3 regions of the Desulfovibrio sp. JC022 genome follow, and region 3 is predicted to be linked to each of the others. Evidence: riboswitches for the same ligand, from Rfam matches in the RefSeq annotation. Region 3 holds a riboswitch; each other region holds the start of a gene.
What was found. Region 3 has a riboswitch for cobalamin ahead of FMS18_RS03265 (sirohydrochlorin cobaltochelatase). Riboswitches for the same ligand answer to the same signal wherever they lie in the genome.

Region 1: linked by a shared signal. The riboswitch ahead of metE (5-methyltetrahydropteroyltriglutamate--homocysteine S-methyltransferase) and the one ahead of FMS18_RS03265 (sirohydrochlorin cobaltochelatase) in region 3 are both predicted to bind cobalamin.
Region 2: linked by a shared signal. The riboswitch ahead of FMS18_RS00930 (ribonucleoside-diphosphate reductase) and the one ahead of FMS18_RS03265 (sirohydrochlorin cobaltochelatase) in region 3 are both predicted to bind cobalamin.

What each region holds. Positions count from the first base shown of each region.
Region 1 is NZ_VOPZ01000001.1:206,879-214,262, forward strand. It holds gene FMS18_RS00850 (diguanylate cyclase) at 1-288, shown strand, start outside; gene FMS18_RS00855 (DUF4136 domain-containing protein) at 447-1,019, shown strand; cobalamin riboswitch at 1,163-1,353, shown strand; gene metE (5-methyltetrahydropteroyltriglutamate--homocysteine S-methyltransferase) at 1,418-3,691, shown strand; gene FMS18_RS00865 (methylenetetrahydrofolate reductase) at 3,757-4,638, shown strand; gene FMS18_RS00870 (hypothetical protein) at 4,736-5,395, opposite strand; gene FMS18_RS00875 (ABC transporter substrate-binding protein) at 5,614-6,294, shown strand; gene FMS18_RS00880 (proline/glycine betaine ABC transporter permease) at 6,358-7,218, opposite strand; gene FMS18_RS00885 (ABC transporter substrate-binding protein) at 7,257-7,384, opposite strand, start outside.
Region 2 is NZ_VOPZ01000001.1:227,004-234,387, reverse strand. It holds gene FMS18_RS00955 (iron-sulfur cluster-binding protein) at 1-113, opposite strand, end outside; gene FMS18_RS00950 (4Fe-4S dicluster domain-containing protein) at 106-1,092, opposite strand; gene FMS18_RS00945 (sigma-54-dependent Fis family transcriptional regulator) at 1,349-2,722, shown strand; gene FMS18_RS00940 (citrate synthase) at 3,138-4,427, shown strand; tRNA gene FMS18_RS00935 (tRNA-Leu) at 4,640-4,726, shown strand; cobalamin riboswitch at 4,879-5,013, shown strand; gene FMS18_RS00930 (ribonucleoside-diphosphate reductase) at 5,302-7,384, shown strand, end outside.
Region 3 is NZ_VOPZ01000002.1:59,706-67,089, forward strand. It holds gene FMS18_RS03240 (aminotransferase class IV) at 1-62, shown strand, start outside; gene cobI (precorrin-2 C(20)-methyltransferase) at 124-831, opposite strand; gene FMS18_RS03250 (ABC transporter substrate-binding protein) at 832-1,782, opposite strand; gene FMS18_RS03255 (ABC transporter ATP-binding protein) at 1,700-2,476, opposite strand; gene FMS18_RS03260 (iron ABC transporter permease) at 2,473-3,537, opposite strand; gene FMS18_RS03265 (sirohydrochlorin cobaltochelatase) at 3,556-4,458, opposite strand; cobalamin riboswitch at 4,561-4,764, opposite strand; gene FMS18_RS03270 (MATE family efflux transporter) at 4,838-6,169, opposite strand; gene trmFO (methylenetetrahydrofolate--tRNA-(uracil(54)-C(5))-methyltransferase (FADH(2)-oxidizing) TrmFO) at 6,172-7,384, opposite strand, start outside.

The sequences.
Region 1 (7,384 bases), on a different contig from region 3:
GTGATCAGGGATGATGATGTTTTTGCCCGCATGGGCGGGGAAGAGTTTGCAGTTTTTCTGCCCGGAACAGACCTTGCCGGAGGTATTGCTGTGGGAGAAAGGTTGTGCCGGAAATTTGCAGCGAGTGAAATTTCCATACAGTCTGGGATTATTAAGTGTACTGCAAGCATCGGGGTAGCCTCCATGAATTCGCGCAGGCTCGATACGAACAGGTTGTTGCGCATGGCGGATATGGCCTTGTACGACGCAAAGGAGTCCGGTCGAAATCTGGTCTGTTTTTATGATTGATTTTTTTAATGTCTCATTCCGCCCATTGAATTTGTTTTAACTCTTGGCTAAAGCCGCTAAAAAAGTTAAATGATTATGCTATAGGAAGTTGTAATAAAGTATTTAATGCGGCCTGAATTTCAGGGGATGGTCGTAACTAATAAAGTCAGGAGAAAGTGGTGAGGAAGTTACTTGTTGTTTTCGCATTGATCGGAATGATGCTTTCCGGGTGCGTGTACGTTAATATGGATGTCGAGAATAAACCTGTTCCGGGCACTGATTTCAGCGATTTTAAAACTTTTTCTTTTAAGCAGAAAAGCGAATCCAAGAAGGATCTTGAAGCTATTCTGCTCAATACTGCCAAGCTGGAACTGGAAGCCAAGGGTTTTAAATATGACCCGAATTCACCCGATTTCGTGGTAGTGGTTAATTTCGGTTCCAAGGCATTCATGGAAAGGGGAGTTACCTACAAAAGGGAAGCTTACGAGTACGATTATATCAGCAAGACCAACTCTGAAATAGGTGTGGTCAAGACCGCTGATGCCCCCCGTGTGGATAACACCGTGCGGATCTATCTGATGACTCCCCATGATGAGGGTTTGAAAACATACCTCTGGCGCGGAAAGGCCACCAGTCAGGACCGTGAAGGTCTGGATATTGTCGGTAAATGTCTGGTCAAAGGCGCGTTGCTGAAATTTCCCGCAGTTGATGGAAAGTTTCGTGAGAAGTTGAATGTAAGGGATTGCGAATAAACGATCATTTTAAATAGTTGCTAAAAAAGAAGCCCCCGGACAACTCCGGGGGCTTCTTTTTTGGTCTGGTGGAAAATTTTCGTGGGTACTTGACTTCGATGAAGATGAATGGCATTCCTTGATCACTATATAACAATATTTTTATATATTGAATTTGATTTGTATGCGCCCGCAGGAAACGGAAGATGGTGAAAATCCGTCGCAGGCGCGCTGCTGTAACCGGGCATAATTCAGGGTGATGGTGTCGATTCACTGTTTTGAGAACGGGAAGGATCGATACTGTGCGTCAAACTGTCCGGAAGCCAGAAGACGTCCTGCGGGAGTGAGTGCCGGACCTCGCGAACAGGTCTGTGAAACAGGGATAAATATCTCGGTCACTTGAAACACGGAGAATTATTATGCTGACGCACACTTTAGGTTATCCCAGAATGGGCAGTAACCGCGAACTCAAACGTAAACTTGAATCATACTGGAGAGGTGAAGCCGGGGCGGATGATCTCGCACTTACTTCCAGAAAATTGCGTGAACTGCATTGGGATGACCAGAAGCAGGCTGGAGTTGATCTGATACCGGTAGGTGATTTTTCCTACTATGACCACATGCTTGATAATGCAGTCAGGTTCGGTGTTATCCCCGGCAGATATAATGTGGAAGGAAACAAAATTTCCCTTGATGATTATTTCAGGATGGCCCGTGGTGAAGCTGGAGAGAACGGCGTGGCGGCCATGGAAATGACAAAGTGGTTTGATACCAACTACCATTACCTCGTGCCTGAATTTAAAAGTGACCAGAAGTTTTTTCTTGCCGATACATCTTTGCTTGAACAGGTTGATGAAGCGGCTTTGCTTGGGCACAGAATCAAGGCCGTCCTGCCCGGACCATTGACCTTTTTGCTGTTGGGTAAGTGCGCGGATCAGGAATTTGATCGTTTGGATTTGTTGGAAAACCTGCTGCCAGCTTACGTGGAACTAATTGAGAAGCTCTCCGCCAAATGCGAGTGGATTCAATTTGATGAGCCTATTCTGGCCCTCGATCTCGACGAGTCGGTGCGTAAGCTTTTCAACCCTGTTTACCGCACCTTTAAAGAAGCAGCCTTAAATTCCAAAATTCTTGTTGCCTCCTATTTTGGAGGTCTGGGTGATAATCTTGAAACTGCTACCTCTTTGCCTGTCGATGCTTTGCATGTTGACCTCGTACGCGGTTCACAGGACCTTGAACCGCTGCTTGTAAATCTGGCGGATAATTTAAGCCTTTCCCTCGGTGTAGTAGACGGCAGGAATATCTGGCGGGCTGATCTTGATAAGGGTGTTGCTGCTGTGAAGTCCGCAAAGACTGTGCTTGGCGAAGAACGGGTCTTGGTAGCTCCTTCATGTTCACTTCTGCATGTCCCTTTTGATCTTGAGCTGGAAACAAAGCTGGACGTGGAAATTAAATCTTGGATGGCGTTTGCCCGCCAGAAGTGTGTAGAAATCAGGACCATCGCTGATGCAGCAGCAGGTAAGGATGTTGAAGCTTTTCTGGTTGATAACCGCGGCATTCTTGGCTCCCGGAAGAAAAGTCCGAGGGTTAACAATCTACAGGTTGCCCGGAGACTGGCTGAACTAAAACCTGAAGATTACCAGCGTAAATCCACTTATACCAAGCGTGCTGAAATTCAGCGCGGGCTCGGTTTTCCTCTTTTGCCCACAACCACTATCGGTTCTTTTCCCCAGACTCCGGAAGTGCGTTCCACCAGAAGCGGTTTTAAGAACGGTCGTATTGAGCGGGCTGATTACGAAAGCTTTATGCACGGATACATCGAAGACTGCATCCGTCGTCAGGAGGAAATCGGGCTTGATGTGCTGGTTCACGGTGAACCTGAACGCAACGACATGGTTGAATATTTCGGCGAAAATTTTGACGGCTACTGCTTTACGTCCAACGGCTGGGTGCAGAGTTACGGTTCCCGTTGCGTGAAACCTCCGGTGATTTTCGGTGATGTGTCCCGTCCCGGTCCCATTACCGTGGATTGGATCAATTATGCCCGCTCCCTTTCAGAGCGTGAAGTCAAGGGTATGCTCACCGGACCGGTAACCATCCTGTGCTGGAGTTTTGTTCGTGATGACCAGCCCCGCAGTGAAACCTGCCGTCAGATCGCACTGGCCGTGCGTGATGAGGTGGCTGATCTTGAAAAGAGCGGGGTTAAAGTTATTCAGATTGACGAACCCGCCCTGCGTGAAGGTCTGCCTCTGCGTAAGGCAGAACAACCAGAATATTTGAAGTGGGCAGAGGAGTGCTTTCGTCTCTCCGCTTCCTGCGTTGAGGATGCCACCCAGATTCATACCCACATGTGTTACTGCGAATTCGATGAAATCATGGATTCCATTGCCGCCCTTGATGCCGATGTCATCAGCATCGAGGCCAGTCGCAGTCGCATGGAACTCTTAGGTAGCTTCAATCGGTTCAGCTATCCCAATGAAGTCGGTCCCGGTGTTTACGATATCCATAGTCCGGCAATTCCGGCTGAAGATGATATGGCCCTGCTGCTGGAAAAAGCTCTGGAAGTCATTCCCGCAGAACGGCTTTGGGTAAATCCGGATTGCGGACTCAAGACCCGCAAATGGGATGAGGTTGTCCCGGCTCTTAAAAATATGGTTCAGGCGGCTAAGAAAGTACGCCGTGAGATTCAATAAAGATAAATAAACTTCCCGGACCGTACCTGCGGTCCGGGAACCAAGCAGATAAAATGGAGAATTAAATGCAGGTGGCACAGAATATCAATAAGGCTGGACAATTTTTTTCCTTTGAATTTTTTCCGCCCAAGGATAAATCCACATGGCCCGTGTTTATGGAAAGGGCCGCAAGGCTGGCCGCTTTGAAGCCTCTTTTCGCATCAGTAACTTACGGAGCGGGCGGAACCAGCCACGACAATTCCCTTGAAATATGTTCCCGGCTGAAAAAGGATATGGGTATTGATATTCTTGCCCATCTGACTTGTGTCGGTGCCAGCGAGCAGTCCATTGATGAATTTGTCAGCCGTCTTGGTGAGGCAGGGGTCTCGGATATTCTGGCCCTTGGCGGGGATGGAGTGAAAGACGCCAATGGAGAAGGGCAAAGCCGTTTCATGCATGCTTCAGATCTTGTGGAGTATGTGAATGGTAAATTTTCCGAAGTGGGCATGGCTGTGGCCGGATATCCCGGCGGACATCCGGAGTCTCCGTCTATTGCCACGGATATTGAGATCCACAATTCCAAGCTTGCCAAAGGTGCGGACTTCACCATGACCCAGTTGTTTTTCGATAACAGGCTCTACTTCGATTATGTGGACAGGCTGGCGGAACTCAGCAGTACTACCCCGGTAATCCCCGGTGTATTGCCCATTCAATCTTTAAGTTCCCTGCGTCGGATTATGTCCCTGTGCGGTGCAGCCATTCCCGGCGATCTTTATTGCGGAGTGGAAAAGGCCTTTGATAAGGGCGGCGATGAGGCTGTTATGGAGTTCGGTTTTGACTTTGCACGCAAACAGATCGCGGACCTGCTTGATAAGGGCGCACCCGGAGTGCATATTTACAGTTTGAACCGCGCAGCCATGTGTGAAAGGTTGATTACTGACTTGAAGAGTGACGGATATTTTAATTAACTTTTTCAATGTTTCATTGCTACGTAAAAAATCCCTTCAACCCAATCGGGTCGAAGGGATTTTTGCTAACAGGGATTCCAAGGGGATTTAGTCCCTTCTACAAAAAACCTTTAAATGTATCGGCGATCTGGGCAGCGGTCTTTACCCGCTCCGGCCCGTGTTCGATGATAAAGGGCAGAATCTTATCAGAGTAACTGCCCAGCCCGGAAAGAAGGGTTTCGCTCAGTCCCTTGGCTGAAGGTGAGGCGATAAAGTTCTTGATTTCAGTGTACAGGGTCTTGGCTTCGCTTACGGAATCATTGCCGGAAGTATAGGCTGTGGAGGCATGACCGTAGACTTTTTGGGCTTTCTCAATACTTCCGGGAGTAGTGATTATCTTGGTCAATTTTGAAGTCAGTGAGGAATCAGTTGTGCCGGAATCCATGCTTTCAGAAAATCCGACCAGCTTGGCAAGTCTGGTCATTGCTGAACCGGAGCCGATGTCGCCTAGTTTTGAAGTCAGGGCTGCGCCTTCGTCCGGGTTGAGCAGGCTCATGGTCGCGGTCTGGGCATCAACGAGGTTTTCCGTGGAATCGTAAAAGCCGTTGTAAACATTTTTAGCCCGGTCGAGCAGGCTGGCACCTTCTGCCGCACTCTTGGCTGTTTCAGCGGAGGAAGACAGGTCGTTCAGACTGAATGCCTGAGCTGCCGGTGTTTGAAAAAGCATGCATACTGCCAGCAGGGAAAGGGCTATCATAAGGGAACGGTTGTTTTTCATCTTGCTATCTCCATTTTTAAGTTAGAAGTGCAGTATACTTGAATGGTGGAAATTTGCCATTAGAAAGCTGAGCTCTTTAACCTTGTGTTTCTTTATGTTAATCAATGGAAAATGTGGGGTGTGTTTTGCGCTTAAAAATATTGCTGATATTAATATTGCTTTTTTGTTCGTACCGCCCGTGCAGTGCGCAGGATTTGAAGTTTTCCTGCATAAAAGGATTGGTTGAACAAGAAATCGGCACATATATCCTTCCGCATGTATACAAGCATCTCAACATGGATATTAAGATTTTTCCCATGCCCGGCAAGCGTGCCCAACGATCTGTTGAAACCGGTCTGGTTGATGGTGAGGTCATGCGTATTTATTCCTATGGCGGAGAAGTTCCCGGTGTTATACGCGTAGAGCCTGCTTATTTTTACCTTGATACCACCCCCTATGCGCGAAAGGGCAGTGGGATAAAAATTGATTCAGTCGATGATTTGCTGAAATATAAGGTCGTTAAAATTCGGGGTGTTAAACATACTGAAAAAGTCACCGCGATGATGGACAGTGTTTACAATTTGGACAGTGTTTACAATTTGGACAGTGTTTACAATTTGGACAGTCCTGAGCAGATGGTTAAATATCTGGAGTGCGGTCGGGCTGATGTTGCTCTGGCCAACTCATTGAATTGGAAATACCTGCTTACCAAAATGGATTTCGATGATATTGTCCCAGCTGGGCCGCCTTTGCAGAAACTGCCTTTGTATCATTATCTGGATAAACGCCATGCGCGGTTGGCGGAAAAGGTCGGGGATGTGATTAAAAAGATGAAGGAAAGTGGAGAGCTTGATAAGCTGATAAAAGAAGCTGAAGAAAAGTTTTTTGGTTCGGTGGATGAATCTCGCTTCAAACACTAGGCGTAAAAAAAAGGCCGCAACATCTTAAAATGTTGCAGCCTTTTTGTCTTTGAATGCTGCTGGTTATTCTTTGGCGTCGTGGGTGTTGCGCACGGCCATGGCGTGGGTCAAACGGTCGATGATGATCGCCAGAAACACGATGGAGAGTCCGGCTTCAAAGCCCATGCCGATGTCGATACGGTTAATGGCTACCAGTACTTCCATTCCCAGCCCTTTGGCCCCGATCATGGAGGCCACAACAACCATAGCCAGAGCCATCATTGTTGTCTGGTTGATGCCGACAACGATGGTCGGACGGGCCAGTGGCAGTTGCACCTTGAACAAGGTCTGCATGGGAGTCGCACCAAAGGCTCGGGCTGCTTCAATCACATCTTTGGGAACCTCGCGGATTCCCACATTGGTCAGACGGATGATCGGCGGCATGGAGTAGATGATGGTTGCAAAAAGTGCGGGCACCTTTCCAAGGCCGAAGAGCATCATTACCGGAATGAGGTAAACAAAGCTCGGCATGGTCTGCATGGCATCAAGGATCGGCTTGATGATGGTTTCCACACGATCACTTCTTGCCATCCAGATGCCTACGGGAATCCCTACTGCAAGTGATATGGCCACCGCACCGGTGACCAGTGCCAAAGTCATCATGGTCAGCTTCCAGTAGCCGAAGCAGCCGATTACAAAAAGCATGGCTGACATGCCCAGTCCTCTTTTCCAGCTGCCAAGCAGCCACCAGCCAGCCACTCCTACTCCGATGATTATTACAAACCAAGGGATCATAAGGAAGAACTGCTGCAATGCAATAAGCATTTGTAAAAGGACACTGCCGAGGGCATCAAAAAATTGCCCCCAGTTATCCATGACCCATGACATGCCTGCGTTTACCCAGTCATCCAGTGGTATTTCCAGAGTTTTTGGAAATTTATACATTGTAAAAAATCCGGTTGTTATGTTTTTGCGGTTGTAGGCTAGTTAAGCGCGGCCTTGATTTTGGCAGCTTTGTCTGCGGGAACCCATTTGGTCCAGACATCCTGATTGTTCTTAAGGAACCACTCGGCGACCTCTTCAAGGCTTGCCTTTTCATTTTTCATGTAGG
Region 2 (7,384 bases), on a different contig from region 3:
CCCGGGATATCCGCGATGTAATAACGCTTGAAAATGGGCATCTGGGCCGCTCCGGTCAGGGCCATTATGAAAATAGTCCACTTGAAAAGACGCGCAAACAGGGGGCTAGTCATTGTCCTTTCCTCCTGCTGCGGATGCAAGGAACTTTCCGGCCTTGATGACTCCGGCTGCGATCCCGGCAAAAGGAGCGATGCCGACTGCATAAGCCAGCTTTTCTTCATCGGCCATAGAATCCTCCACCGGAGAAAGTCCGGGCTTACCGGGTCCCTTTTCCACTGCTTTGTTGAGCAATTCGAAAGGAACCGGGGAAAGATAGACAGTGTTGGTTCCACCGTTTTCTTCCTCACCGTAGATGAACCAATTGTTCTTTTCCGCCAATTCATGAGCCTTCTTGAGAATCTCACTGCGCGGACCAATAGTCTGCACATTCTCCGGGCAGGCTTCGATGCAGGCCGGGAGCTTACCTTCGTCAATGCGGTTGTAACAGCGATCACATTTGTACATGACTCCATTCCCGGCCAAATTGGGCATGAGCCGCAGATACAGCCCCACCCCGGTCTGACGCTGGGGAATATGCCACGGGCAGACCGTACGGCACTTGGCCCCGCCAAGACAGACATCATCATTAATGCGCACAATACCGTTTTTCTGTTTTCCGGCCGCACCCCACGGGCAGAGGTTGGCGCAAGGAGCATTGCGGCAATGCAGGCAACGGCGTGGGATATTAACTTCGTGGGTCTCGCCCTGATATTCCACCTCCGTACTCTGGATGTAAAGCCAGTTGTAGGGAGTGAGGCGGTCATCTACTTCCTGCCGGTCCGACCAGTCTTCGACCTTGACCCGTGAAGTGGGATACATTTCAGGGTAAGGCTTCTTGGGCTTGGGAAACTTGGGTTCGTTTACTTCGCGGCAGGCTGAGACGCACTCGCCGCATGCGATGCACTTGGAAAGATCCAGCAGGGTACAAAGTTCTTCATCACTCTTGCCTGCTGCCGCTGCAACCTCACGGGCAGGCAGGAGCATGGCACCGCTTGCCACACCCAGCCCCTTTAAAAAATTCCTTCGGGAAATTCCATTCTTCTTGTCTGTCATATTAATTCCTTTATGAACTGCCATATTTTCAGCTTCATCATGAAACAGGTTGCCTAAGGCAAAGCAGAATCCGTACCTATTTTTACTATCCTTTTATTAATTACCACATTTACTGAATCCATGGCTAATCTCCCATTGAATTCTGCTCTGTTTTTCCCTCTACAGACAGTCTCTACTTGAACATATGTCTAAACACATGTACAAATTTAAACATAAACCGGAAAAATTGAACACTTTTTAGACACTGAGCAAATTCATGACCGAACAGGACATTAATCTTTATCTGCGGGAAGTAATCGATACGATGAATGACGGACTGATCATCGTCCGCCCAAACGGAACAATTATGATGGTCAATGATGCTCTGCTTCGCATGACCGGATTTTCCAAAGATGATTTGCTCAACAAGCCATGCTCTGTACTGGGCTGCGATGCATGTCGCATTGTACGAGAACAGGCCGACGGACATTGGTGCGGATTGTTTGAAAAGAAAAAAGAAAGCCGCAAGAACTGTCACATCATCAGTAAAAGCGGAAATTACCTGCATGTGCTGAAAAACGCTTCCCTGCTAAAGGACGAAGAAGGCAACATCCTTGGCGCAGTAGAGACTGTCACTGATATCAGTGAGTTGGACCGCAAGGAACTCAAGATCCGCGAACTTTCCCGGAAGCTGCAACATGAAGAAAACGGATTTTGTGGATTTGTGGGTAATTCCCCGGCCATGCAGAAGGTCTATACCCTGCTGCGCAAAGCCGCCCGCTCAGATGCACCGGTCATCATTTACGGAGAATCCGGAACGGGTAAAGAACTGGCTGCACAGGCCATTCATAAAATGAGTCTGCGCAATGATAAGCCGTTTGTGCAGCTCAATTGCGCCGCGCTCAATGAATCCCTGCTGGAAAGTGAACTTTTCGGGCACATAAAGGGGGCCTTCACAGGGGCCTACCGCCATCGACAGGGCCGCTTCGAAGAAGCTGCGGGCGGTTCCATTTTTCTTGATGAAATCGGCGATGTGCCGTTGCCCATTCAGGTTAAACTTCTGCGGGTACTGGAAACCCGTTCCTTTGAACGGGTGGGTGAGAATATCAACCTGTCCATGGATGCAAGACTGATTACCGCCACCAATCAGGACCTGCGCCAACTGGTGCAAGACAAACAATTTCGCGAAGATTTCTTCTTCCGCATCAATGTAATTCCGGTTCACCTGCCGCCTTTGCGAGAACGCAAGGAAGATCTGCCTCTACTTGTTGATCACTTTATCCACCTGAACGATCATATCCATGAAGGAGAAGGCCCGGCCCCGGAAACCATGCGTAAAATGATGAGCTATGAATGGCCCGGAAACGTGCGGGAGCTAAAAAGCGCACTGGAATACGCCGCAGTGGTTAAAGACAACGGCCCGATCATGCCCGAACACCTGCCACCTCAGATAATGGAATCCGGCAATATAACTCCCTGCCCGGAGCCAATACTTCCTACTATAGAGCCGGATGAAAAACAGGCTCTCATTAATGCTCTCAAACAGGCCGGAGGCAATAAAAGTAAAGCGGCAAAAGTCCTCGGGGTCAGCCGGGGAACCATTCATAACCGCATGCGCAAATATTCGGTTCAGTATCGGTTGGATGAGTAACCACATATCAGAAAAACCGCATCATTACTGAACATTATACGGACAGCACGTCCTTTATAGAAAGATTATACAGCCGCCACCACTGGACTTTTCAGCTGTTTTTGAGTAAATACTTTCTCAACATCGGGAAAAAGCATCCGCTGTTTCCCCACAAGTCGCCGTAAAACCATTTACACTGGAGCAGCAGGTTCTAAAGCCCTGCCCAGTCCGAAAGAAATCACATTTCTGCCCGCTAAATATCCGGAACTCCGCAAGGCATCAGACCTTGCACCCGGACCGCAAGACCCGGCATCAAGCAGGTCTGCGCAAAACTGGAAAGCCAGTGCGCATGCTTTGCCTTTGAGTGCTGTGGTTTATTGCCCGAAAACAGAGACATGATACAGCGCGCACAGACAATTAACCGGAGGTTAAGAACATGAGTGATAAAGACATCGCGATCTTGAAGTATGACGGCAAAGAATACGAACTGCCTGTAATCCATGGAACAGAAGGCGAAACAGGCGTAGACATCACTAAACTCCGAGCGCAGAGCGGCCTCATCACCTACGATCCCGGCTACGGCAATACCGGCTCCTGCACCAGCAACATCACCTTTGTGGATGGCGAAAAAGGAATCCTGCGCTATCGCGGTTATCCCATTGAAGATCTTGCCAAACACGGTAAGTTTATTGAAACAGCATGGCTGCTCATCTTCGGTGAACTGCCCCTTAAGGAAGACCTGACCCGCTTCTCCGCCCTGCTCACCGCCGAGGAACTTATTCACGAGGACCTGCGTCACCACTTCGAAGGTTTCCCTGCCCACCGCAACCAGCCGATGGCAATCCTTTCCGCGGTAATCAACGCGCTGGGAAGCCATAACCCGGACCTTTACGACATCAACGACAAGTCCGAATTTTTCCTTGCTGTGGGCAAAATCATCTCCAAAGTGCGCACCATTGCGGCATTTTCCTACCGCAAATCCATAGGGCGTCCCTTTGTATACCCGGACCCGGAGCTGAGCTACTGCCACAACTTCCTGCATATGATGTTCTCAATCCCCTACAAACAGTATGATCCGCCCATTGAAGCTGTAAAAGCACTCTCGCTCATCTTCCAGCTCCACGCGGACCACGAGCAGAACTGCTCCACCTCCACTGTAAGGATGGTCGGCTCCACTCAGGCGAACATTTTCGCCTCCGTGTCATCCGGCATCTGCGCTCTCTGGGGCCGGTTGCATGGCGGAGCTAATGCCGCAGTCATCGACATGCTCGAAACCATCCAGAACGGCGACTATACCATCGATGAGTACATTGAGAAGGTCAAAAAGAAAGAGTGCCGACTCATGGGCTTCGGGCACCGCATTTACAAAAGCTTTGACCCGCGCGCAAAAATTCTCAAAAAAGCCACCCACGACCTCTTGCAGCACGGCTTCAGTGATGAACTGCTGGATATCGCCATGAAGCTGGAAGAACGCGCTCTTTCCGATGAATACTTTACCGAGCGAAAACTCTACCCCAACGTGGACTTCTATTCCGGCATCATTCTGCGCGCACTGGGAATCCCGGTAACCATGTTCCCGGTAATGTTCGCCATCGGGCGCATGCCCGGTTGGATTGCCCACTGGTACGAAGATTACACCAACCCGGCAGCAAGAATTAATCGCCCGCGCCAGATTTACACTGGCGAAACTCCCAGAAATTACGTACCTATAGATTTCAGGAAGTAAATCTAGTCAGTATCGGTCCTGGGCTTATCCGGCCCCGGAGCGATGGATATACCTACCCGGATATGCCCGTAATCCCGCCCCGTACAAGGGATGAGATTACGGGCAATACTTTTTTGAGCAGTTCGAAATTTTAATTATTTTCAAAAAAATCAAAATTAATTAAAAAAAAGCTTGCAATTTACACACGATATTTATAAACAATTCTTCGCCGTGCCGAAGTGGTGGAATTGGTAGACACGCTAGGTTCAGGGTCTAGTGGAGGTTTCTCCGTGGAAGTTCGAGTCTTCTCTTCGGCACCATATTTCAGAAAAAGCCGCAACAAATGTTGCGGCTTTTTTGTGTTCTTGGCCCTGACAACAAGTCAGCCCTACTGCCCATTGGGCTAAGGATCTTTCTGCTGAAAAACAGCTAAAAATTATTGACCGCAGATGAAGTTTTGTTAAACTTTTGCTCGTTGTTTTTCACTTCAGGATTTTTTGAAAATAAGGGAACCCGTTTAAAATGCGGGGCGGTTCTGCCGCTGTGATTCCTGTCCTTTTAAGGAACAGGAAAAGCCAGCACCCCGGCCTGAAGCTATCTGCTGTATGCAGAAAATTACCACCTCCCGGACGCTCCTTTTCAGGCATGCTCTCCGGCTTCAAAAAACAGGTTATGCCTTCTGGGCCTCCTGCACCACAAATCAAAATTCTATCCCCACTATGGGATTATTGTTGCCGGCAAATGTTTTTCGTTTATGAATTTTCATTCGCCTCAAGACTATGGTTTGCTTTGTAAATTTCACAGCATCCAAGAATACTCATGCGCCCTTGCTTTTAAAAGCAGCTAATTTTGACCTCAGGGCCCAAAAAAAGCCCTTTATAGGATATTCATCATAATGACCGAACAATCTGTAATCACCCGCGAATCAGCGAAAATGGCTCTTGAAGAACACACCCGTTTTCAGGAAACCGTCAGTTCCAAGAAATACCAGATACGCGACCGCAAAGGACGTCTTCAGGAACACTCATTTACTGACGTTAAAAACAGACTCTGCCGTGAATTTTTAAAACATTCCCGTTTCGAAAATCAGGAAAATGAACAGGTTTGCGAAATGCTCCAATCCGGGCGTTTCATTCCTGCCGGTTCCATACTTTCCGGCCTTGGCAATGAACATGCGAAATGTTCGCTGAGCAACTGCTATCTGGCCAAGATTGAATCTGATTCCCTTGAAGGAATTTTCGAAGCCCAGAAAAAACTGGCCCGCACATATTCCTATAGAGGCGGCAGCGGCATCGACATCACCATCCTGCGCCCTTCCGGTGATCCGGTAAACAACGCTGCGGTGACTTCTTCCGGGGCTGTAAGTTTCATGCCCCTTTTCAGTGAGCTGACCAATACCATCGGGCAGAACGGCAGACGCGGCGCGCTGATGATCTCTCTGGACATCCGCCACCCGGAAACCCGCCGTTTCATCTGGTGCAAGAGCAAGCCTGAAGAAATTTTCGGAGTTGATTCCCTGACAGGTAAAATTCAGGACGTTTTCGGTGCCAACATCAGCCTTAAAGTTACCGATGACTTCATGCGGGCTGTTGAAGAAGATAAGGACTGGACTTTTATTTTCCCCGACAGATTTAAAATCAGCGGTAAGATTTGCGATGAATCCACCCTGCAACTGCTGCCGGAAGTATACAAGGCCCTTGATCCGCAGGTCGGGGACCGTCTTGAGGCTGAAATTATCTACAAAGTCATCGGCACAGACCCCAAAAAGCAGCTGGTCAAAGTACAACCGGATCTTCCGGTCAACGATGAGAACACTCGCCTTGCCGACGAAACCCTGACCTTTTCCCTTTCCAGAAAACGCAACGAAACATCGGACATATTCGATCCGGTAAAATCCGTTTACAACGAACTCTGGGACGGTGATTACAGCCGCTGGCAGGAACTGAAACTTCCGCTTAAAGAATACGACACCGTCAAAGCTCGCGACCTGCTTGAAGAAGTCAGTGAATCCGCATGGAAATCCGGTGATCCGGGAATCCTTTATCAGGACACCACCCAGCGCAACACCCCCGGCACATACATAGATCCCCTGCGTCTCAAGCCCATGTCCACCAATCCCTGCGGCGAGCAGGCACTCGGCTACTGGAGCAACTGTTTGCTCGGAGCCATGGTTTTGTACCGGTACGTGGTTAACCCGTACACCAAGGAAGCACGTTTCGACACCGATCTTTTCCATGACGACCTGACCCGGACAATGTCTTTCATGGACACCATGTCTGATCTCAACCAGAACAAGCACCCGCTTCAGAAGCACCGCGATGCTGATAAATACGGTAAACGCATCGGCATAGAATTCACAGGACTGGGCGATATGCTCGCCATGCTGGGCATGCGTTACGGAAGCGACGAATCCATTGATTTCATCAAAGAAATCATGCGCGACAAAGCCATCACTGAGATATCTGTCAGTGCGGATATTGCCGAGCGATTCGGTGAAGTTGAAGCCTTGAAAGATAAGGAAGCGCGCAGCCGCTTTCTGGAATGCCCATACATCAGCAACCTTGATCTGCCCAAGAAGCTGCGCAAGAAAATACTCAAAACCGGCCTGCGCCACACAGCCTTTAACACTGTCGGCCCTTCCGGTTCCATTTCCATCATGTCCGACAACTGCACTTCAGGAATCGAACCGGCATTCCTGTTCAGCTACGCCCGTGAAACAAGACTTGAAGCCGGAAAGGTTTTTGAGTTTATTCACATGCCCCCGCTGAAATGGATGCTTGAAACCAATCAGGAACACCTGTTCGGAAAATACACCGCCCAGCAGCTCAAAGAAAAACTGAATTACGTGCAGGCCGATGAACTGGACTACATGGACCGCATCCGCATGCAGTCCGCAATCCAGCAGTACACCGACAGTTCCATTTCTTCGACCATCAACCTCTCCGAGGAGACCCCCAAGGAAACCATCTTCGAGATCT
Region 3 (7,384 bases):
GCATGCGCGAGCTGCTGCAAAAGGATCTTGAAGAAACGGGAACACCGATTATTAAAAGCTAAAATTAAGGGCCGTGAATCTCGCAGGATTCACGGCCCTTAAAATTTCTTACAAATTTAACAACTACTTCTTGGCAGTCAAAAGCATAAGTGAAAGATAGTTCGTTTTTTCCGGCACCTCGTTGATGTCCAGATAAATAGCCTCGCCATCCAGACCCAGACGGGTGTAGAATTTAACATCCATCTTATTCATTTCATTTACAGTATCACGCAATTCAGGAAAATTACGGTAGGCCTTCAAAATCACTGCGTTATCTACGTTTCCCAAAGACTCTGCAAATTTCTCAGGATCAGCAACGCCGGAAGTGAGCAACAAATTCTGCCCGGACTCCACCAGCACCTGCTGTGATCTTGCAGCTGCGGCCTGATAGGAGGTAATGCCGGGCACAACCTCAAATTCAACATCAGGACAAAGACGCTTCATGGTCTGCATCATGTAGCCGAAAGTGGAATAAATCAGCGGATCGCCAAGAGTCAGAAATGCTGCTGTTTTGCCACCTTCCAACTGCTGGCAAGCAATGCGACAGTTCTCTTCCCAAGCATCGTTTAAAATGTCTTTATCGCGGGTCATGGGATAGCCAAGCTTGACTACTTCGCAATCATCACGCACGAATTCGGATGCTATTTCAAGGGAATGGGAATACTCGTTCTTTGTGGAAGAAGCGGCAAAAACCACGTCCACTTTTTCAAGTACACGAACAGCCCTAACGGTCAGCAGATCAGAATCACCGGGACCGACCCCGATTCCATATATTTTTCCGGAATTACTCATTTACTTCTCTTTGTTATTAAGCAGGAAGTCCGCGAGAATCTCAACAGCTTCCACATTTCTCGGACCGGGTCGGGAAAAAACCGACTCATCCACCTTTAAAATTCTTTTGTCACGCACCGCTTCAATCAACTTGAAATGGTTTCGCTCATCGGGCTTGACCGGAGACGGATTCATACGTCCGCTTTGGTATACATAATTCTGGGGATTGAGCCGCATCAACTCTTCTTCGCCCATGCGCACAATCTTTTTATGGTTACCAACGCAATTAAATCCCCCGGCCCGACGGATAATATCATTCACAATGGAACCCTGCCCTGCTGCCAGCAGGTTGGGATAACGTATTTCAAAAAACACGGATGGCAGCACTGATGATGTCACATATTTCTGCAACACCGCACTAAGCCGCGTATCCATTGACTCGATCAATTTATCCGCTGCCCCCGGCTTCCCGGTAAGTACGCCCAGCCTGTTAATAACGGAAAACATCTCCTCAAACGAGGCTACCTGAAACATGGCACACGGAATTCCCCGCGTTTTGAGCGGTTCAAGAGCTGTTGCCGCTTGTGACCTTCCGGCCATCTGCAAAACAAGATCAGGCTTAAGAGCCACTATCAGTTCCGGATTGGGCCGCATATGAGTACCGATAGACGGAAGCTTGATTATCTGCTCAGGATAATGATCCGCAGCGGTGCGGGCCACCAGCCGATCTCCGAGATCCATGGCGTACAAAATTTCATTAAAAGATCCGTACAAGGCTACGATGCGCTTAGCCGGAGCCTGCAAAGTTATTTCATTGCCGAAGTCATCGGTAATGGAAACCGCGGCCTGCGCCCCAGATACGAAACCAGACGCAAAAACACCTGCGAAACTAATCAGCAGCAGGAGAAAAAAGAACCTGCGGAACATGGAGGCTCGGATGCTCCACAATCGCAACAGATGTTTCATAAACATTTGAAATATTTTCCTCTGTAATTACATCAGCAGGTGAACCATCCAGCATGACTCTTCCCTGAGAAAGAAAGACCAGCCGATCAAAATAAAGGGCCGCCAAATTGAGATCATGGATCACGCAGACAATGGTCGCCCCATGGCGGTTCATGTTTTTCAGGAGATCAAAAAGCTCTATCTTCCCGGCAACATCAACACCGGAAGAAGCTTCATCAAGCACCATCAACCGGGCTTGCTGGGCCACAGTGCGAGCCATAAGCACTCTCTGAAACTCACCACCGGAAAGCTCGGCAACCGAACGCTCTGTCAGGTGGCTTATACCGACTCTTTCGATGGCCTCGGTACAAATCCGTTCATCCTCTCCGTCATAACCGAAAAAGCCGGACCCATGCGCGTAACGGCCCATCATGACCATGGATTTCACAGTCAGCCCGAAAGCGGGGTCCACCCGTTGCGGAAGCACAGCCATAATCCCGGCAAGTTCGCGAGGACGGTATGAATCAACCGTGCTACCGTCAATCTCAATACACCCTCCCAAAGGGGGGAGGACACCGGAAATTGATGAGACAAGAGTTGTCTTACCGCTACCGTTGGGACCGAGTATGGCGGTCATGGACCCTGCGGGGAACTCGAGATTCAGCCCATGCAGGACTTCACGCCCTGCGTATCCGGCTTTCAAGTCCGTAATTTTAATCATGAGCCGGCCCCGCTACTTCCATTAAAACCGGAGCGTAACACAATGCAGAAAAACGGACCGCCAAGTAACGCAGTGACCACGCCCACCGGAAGCTCCTCACCACCGGAAAGCAATGACCGGGCAATGACATCAGACCAGACCAACAGCAATCCTCCCAGCAGGGAAGATGAAAGCAAAAGCGGCCTGTGTTCTGCACCCTGAAACATGCGCACCAGATGTGGAACAATCAATCCCACAAATCCTATAATCCCGGAAACAGCCACCGCCGCCCCGGTCAACAGCCCGGAACCGATAAGCAGTGCCATACGAACACGAGAAACATCCATGCCCAAATGACGGGCCTGTGTTTCACCGAGAGAAAGAATATCCAGTTCGCGTGAGTAGTATATCAGCGGAATCATTCCGGCGATAAAGTACGGCATAAAAAGCTGCAAATGTGACCAGCCCCGCCCCTGAAAGCTGCCCATAATCCAAAAAACTATGGAAGTTACGGACTCCTCATCAAGGGACTTGAGCAGGGAAATGAGCGCGGAAAGAAATGTAGCCACCACAATCCCGGCAAGGACCATGGTTTCCCGACGTAATCTTCCGCCGATCCTGCCCAGCATGAGCACTGCGCCAAGCGCAGCCATTGCCCCGGCAAGGGCAGCCAGCGGCAGAAACAGGTTCCCGAATCTGGACCAAAGCTCCGCGCCGAGCATAGTCGAGCCGGAAAAAATCGCCAGACTGGCCCCGAAAGCCGCCCCGCTGCTAACTCCAAGAGTAAACGGATCAGCCAAAGGGTTGCGCAGGATGCCCTGATAAACAGTCCCGGCAACAGCAAGCGACATTCCCACCAAAAATGATAGACAAACCCGGCTGAGTCGCAGATCGATAATGATAAAAGAAAGTGCTGAATCAACTTTATCTGCACCCAAACCCAAAGCAGTCTTAAAGGCCGCCAAGACCTGAGCAGATTCAGTAGGATAAGCCCCGAAAAGACAGGCGGCGAAAATGGAAATCGGCACGAGCAATGACAGTACAATGACTGCCTGCGCCCTTCTGTTACCTGAAAATTCCATCATCACCGCCCGGTTTAATTAATGGTCGCCAAGGTGCTTGAAAGCAACCTTGAGGTGATCAACCCAGATGTCCAAAACCTGCGGAAATTCAGCGGTTCCCTTAAGCACGGGAACACACTTGTAACCCAGCTTGGACAGCTCGGATTTCCATGAATCAGCCTCATCTCCTGCCATATCGTTACGGGCATGGTCACCTGCAACAGACATGTAAGGCATGAGGTAGACTTTCTTGGCTTTGCTCTTTTTGAGCAGAACTTTAACGTCATCAAGGGAAGGTGCGCCTTCAACTGTACCAACGAAAATATTGGAATCAACCTTGGAAAAGTAATCCTGAGAAGCGGGATAGTAGATATTAGCGGCGTGGTGGGTTCCGTGACCCATAAGTACAACAGCATCCTTGGCCTTACGGTCCTTGGGTATGTTGGCGATAATGGCCTTCACAGTGCGCTGCATATCTTTGTCGGAATAAAGAAGCGGCTTGCCTACGGTAACTTTGCTCATGCCTTTGGGCATACCTTCAAACCTTTTTACGGTGTCACTGATGCCCTCAAATTCCTCACCGGGGATGGTGTGCAGGGACTGCACTGCAACATGGGTGAAACCTTCATCCATCATCTTGGTCATAGCCATAACCGGGGAATCCACAGCACGGCCTTCTTTTGCCAGAATATTTCTGATGATAGCGGAAGAATAGGACCAACGAACAGGTACACCGGGAAAAGCCTTTTTCACGGCCTTGTCGATTGCATCAAACGCAGGTTTGGTTTCAACCATGCTGGAACCGAAAGCGGACAGCATAATACCTTTTTTTACAGACTTTCCTTCACCATGTCCGGCCATGGCAAATGAAGGGATCAGCAGAAAACAAACCAGAATAAATGCGGGGATGAACTTGAATTTGTCCCCAAAACGGCACTGCATAACAGTCTCCTCAAATTGGGGGGCTTAAAAAAAGGTAAACCACACACGCGAGTGCATGCGCAGCAATTTCTGACAGGTAAAAGCCCCGTTAACCGTCAGAATGATCGTGATTTGCACCCGGGCAGGTCTTCCGACTCGTCCTATTCCACCCGGCCTTCCCGAAAATTAATTCAGTGGCACACGGAACCGGAATTATTCCGGTCACACGGGATGAAACCTTGCAGGACTCACGGCGGCGGGTCCGTCCCCGACTTTAACGGGGTTCCCTATTAAGCTCGTGAGAGCACCTCAGGCAAAAGCTAGATATGATTGTTCACTCGCATTGTCAATGCAGACGGCTGATATACACTATCTTAGCTGTCTGATAATTTTAGCCCTGTTAACGCGCGGCCAACGGCCCGTCCCCGATTCCGGGCCAAATACGGATCATACCCAACAATGCACGCAGGCTGGTCCAAATCCCGGCAACAACCCAGATCCAGAACAACATATGCTGCGGATGAAACCAATCTACCACATAAAGGAGTCCGACACTTGTAAGAACCGCAATGAGCATGGCATTCCGCAGATAGCGGTAATCACCGGTTCCAAGATGGATTCCGTCGGTAGCGAAGGAGAGCGCGTTGATGGGCTGCAAGAAAGTGACTGCCAGCCATGCAGGTCCGAAAACCATGGCGGATTCTTCCGGTACCAGCAACCAGACCACAGGCTGCTGTCCCAGATACATACCGATGGTCAGCACAACCCCGGTGGCGAAGCTCCATTTACAGACCAGTGCCGCGACTTTACGCGCGGTCACACGATCGGCACGGCCCACAAAATAGCCCACCAGCGACTGTCCGCTGATAGCAAAAGCATCTAGAAAAAGAGCCAGAAAAACAAAAAACTGGCGGATAGCCTGATGCGCCGCACCGGATTCCGCCCCGGCTTTAGTAGCAAAACGGGTACAGAGCAGCAAAAACATACAGACGCACCCGGTACGCACAAACATATCACCGCCGATAACAAAAAGCCTGCGTGCGTCAGCAAAGCTGAATCCGGTATTAAATCCATAATGTTTACGAACAACCAGCACCGCCCAAACCGCACCAATCCATTGACTAATGGAACTTGCCAGAGCAGCACCGCCCACCCCCATAACGGGAAACGGTCCCTTACCGAAAACAAGGCACCAGTCCAGCACGACGTTGATCACATTCATGCCCACCGCAATCCACAGCGGGGAGCGCATATCCTGATAACCGCGCAAAGACCCAAAGCAGGCAAGAACAATCAATACAGCCGGTCCACCCAGCAAACGGTAGCTCATGTAATCTACTGCCAGATTGCGAACAGCACCTTCTCCGCCCATCATCACCGCAATACTGCTTAGAAATGGATAGACAAAAACAATCAAAGCCAATCCCAGCACAGCGGAAATGCCCGCAGCCATCCAGCCAAGGGACGAAGCCCGTTCAAGATCGTCCTTACCCAAGGCATGCGAAACTTCAGTCTGGGTGCCGATGCCCAGAAATCCAAAAATCCAAAAGACAGACGAGAATACAATGGTCCCGATACCAAGCGAGGCCAGCGCTTCCGGGCCGAGTTTGGCAACAAATGCAGTATCCACCAGCCCGGTCAAAGGCTCGGCGACCATAGAAAAAAGAACCGGAATTGCCAAAGTAAGCAATGTCCGGTTCGGTTTAATTTCAAAGGGATGTTTTTGAGTCATTACTATTTAATATTCTCTTCAAACCAAGCTTCAAATAATTCCATAGCACGTTTGCCGTAGAGTTCTTTACGAACCCGTTTAGGTGCGCGCTTATTCAATGCAGGCATGAGTCCGAACTGGACGTTGGAGGGTTGGAAATTCTTTTTCTTTTCGCGCAAATGCCCGAGCAATGCGCCCATGGAGGTTTCCGGCGGCGGTGCGGGAAGTTCATTGCCTTTGGCCTGCTCTGCAAGCATGCGTCCTACCCAGAGACCGCAGGCTGCGGATTCAAGATAGCCTTCCACACCGGTAATCTGTCCGGCAAGATGAATACGCGAATCAGCCTTGAGGGCCAGTTTTTCGTCCAACACTTCAGGAGCGTTTACATAGGTGTTGCGATGGATAGACCCCATGCGCAGAAATTCCACATCTTCAAGGCCGGGAATCATGCGAAAAATACGTTTTTGCTCAGGGTACTTAAGCTTGGTCTGGAAACCTACGAGGTTAAAGGCGGTTTTGTCTTTGTTTTCAGCACGCAACTGAACCACGGCGTGTGCCTGTTCTTCTGTGCGCGGATCAATGAGACCTACAGGCTTGAGCGGTCCGAATGACAGAGTTTTCTCGCCACGGTCTGCCATTTCCTCAATGGGCAGACAGCCTTCGAAATGAATTTCTTTTTCGAACTCGCGGGGCACAACGCGTTCCCCTTCCTTAAGCTCCTTGATAAATTCGGCGTACTGTTCCTCGTTCATAGGACAGTTCAGGTAGTCGTCATCTTCAGGCTTGTAGCGGGAGCCGTAAAAAGCCACATCCATATTCACAGAATCGCGGCTGACAATGGGCGCGATGGCATCATAAAAATATAAACGCTGTTCGCCGATCTTGGCGATAAGACTTTCGGTCAGCCCTTCGGAAGCCAGCGGTCCGGCGCAAACAACGACCTTTGAAAAATCTGCAAGTTCGGGATCATCAAGGGAACTGATTTCCTTACGGACTACAGTAATGAATTCATTCTGTTCAATTTCCTCGGTAACCAGTCTGGAGAAAACTTCACGGTCAACGGCCAGCGCGGAACCAGCGGGCACACGGGCCTGCATGGCGGCTTTCATGAGCACGGAATCAAGGGCTTCCATCTCCTTTTTAAGCACCCCGATGGCGGTATTCAACTCACCGGAACGCAAGGAGTTGGAACAGACCAGCTCAGCCAGACCGGGCAAATGATGGGCCTCGGAATAT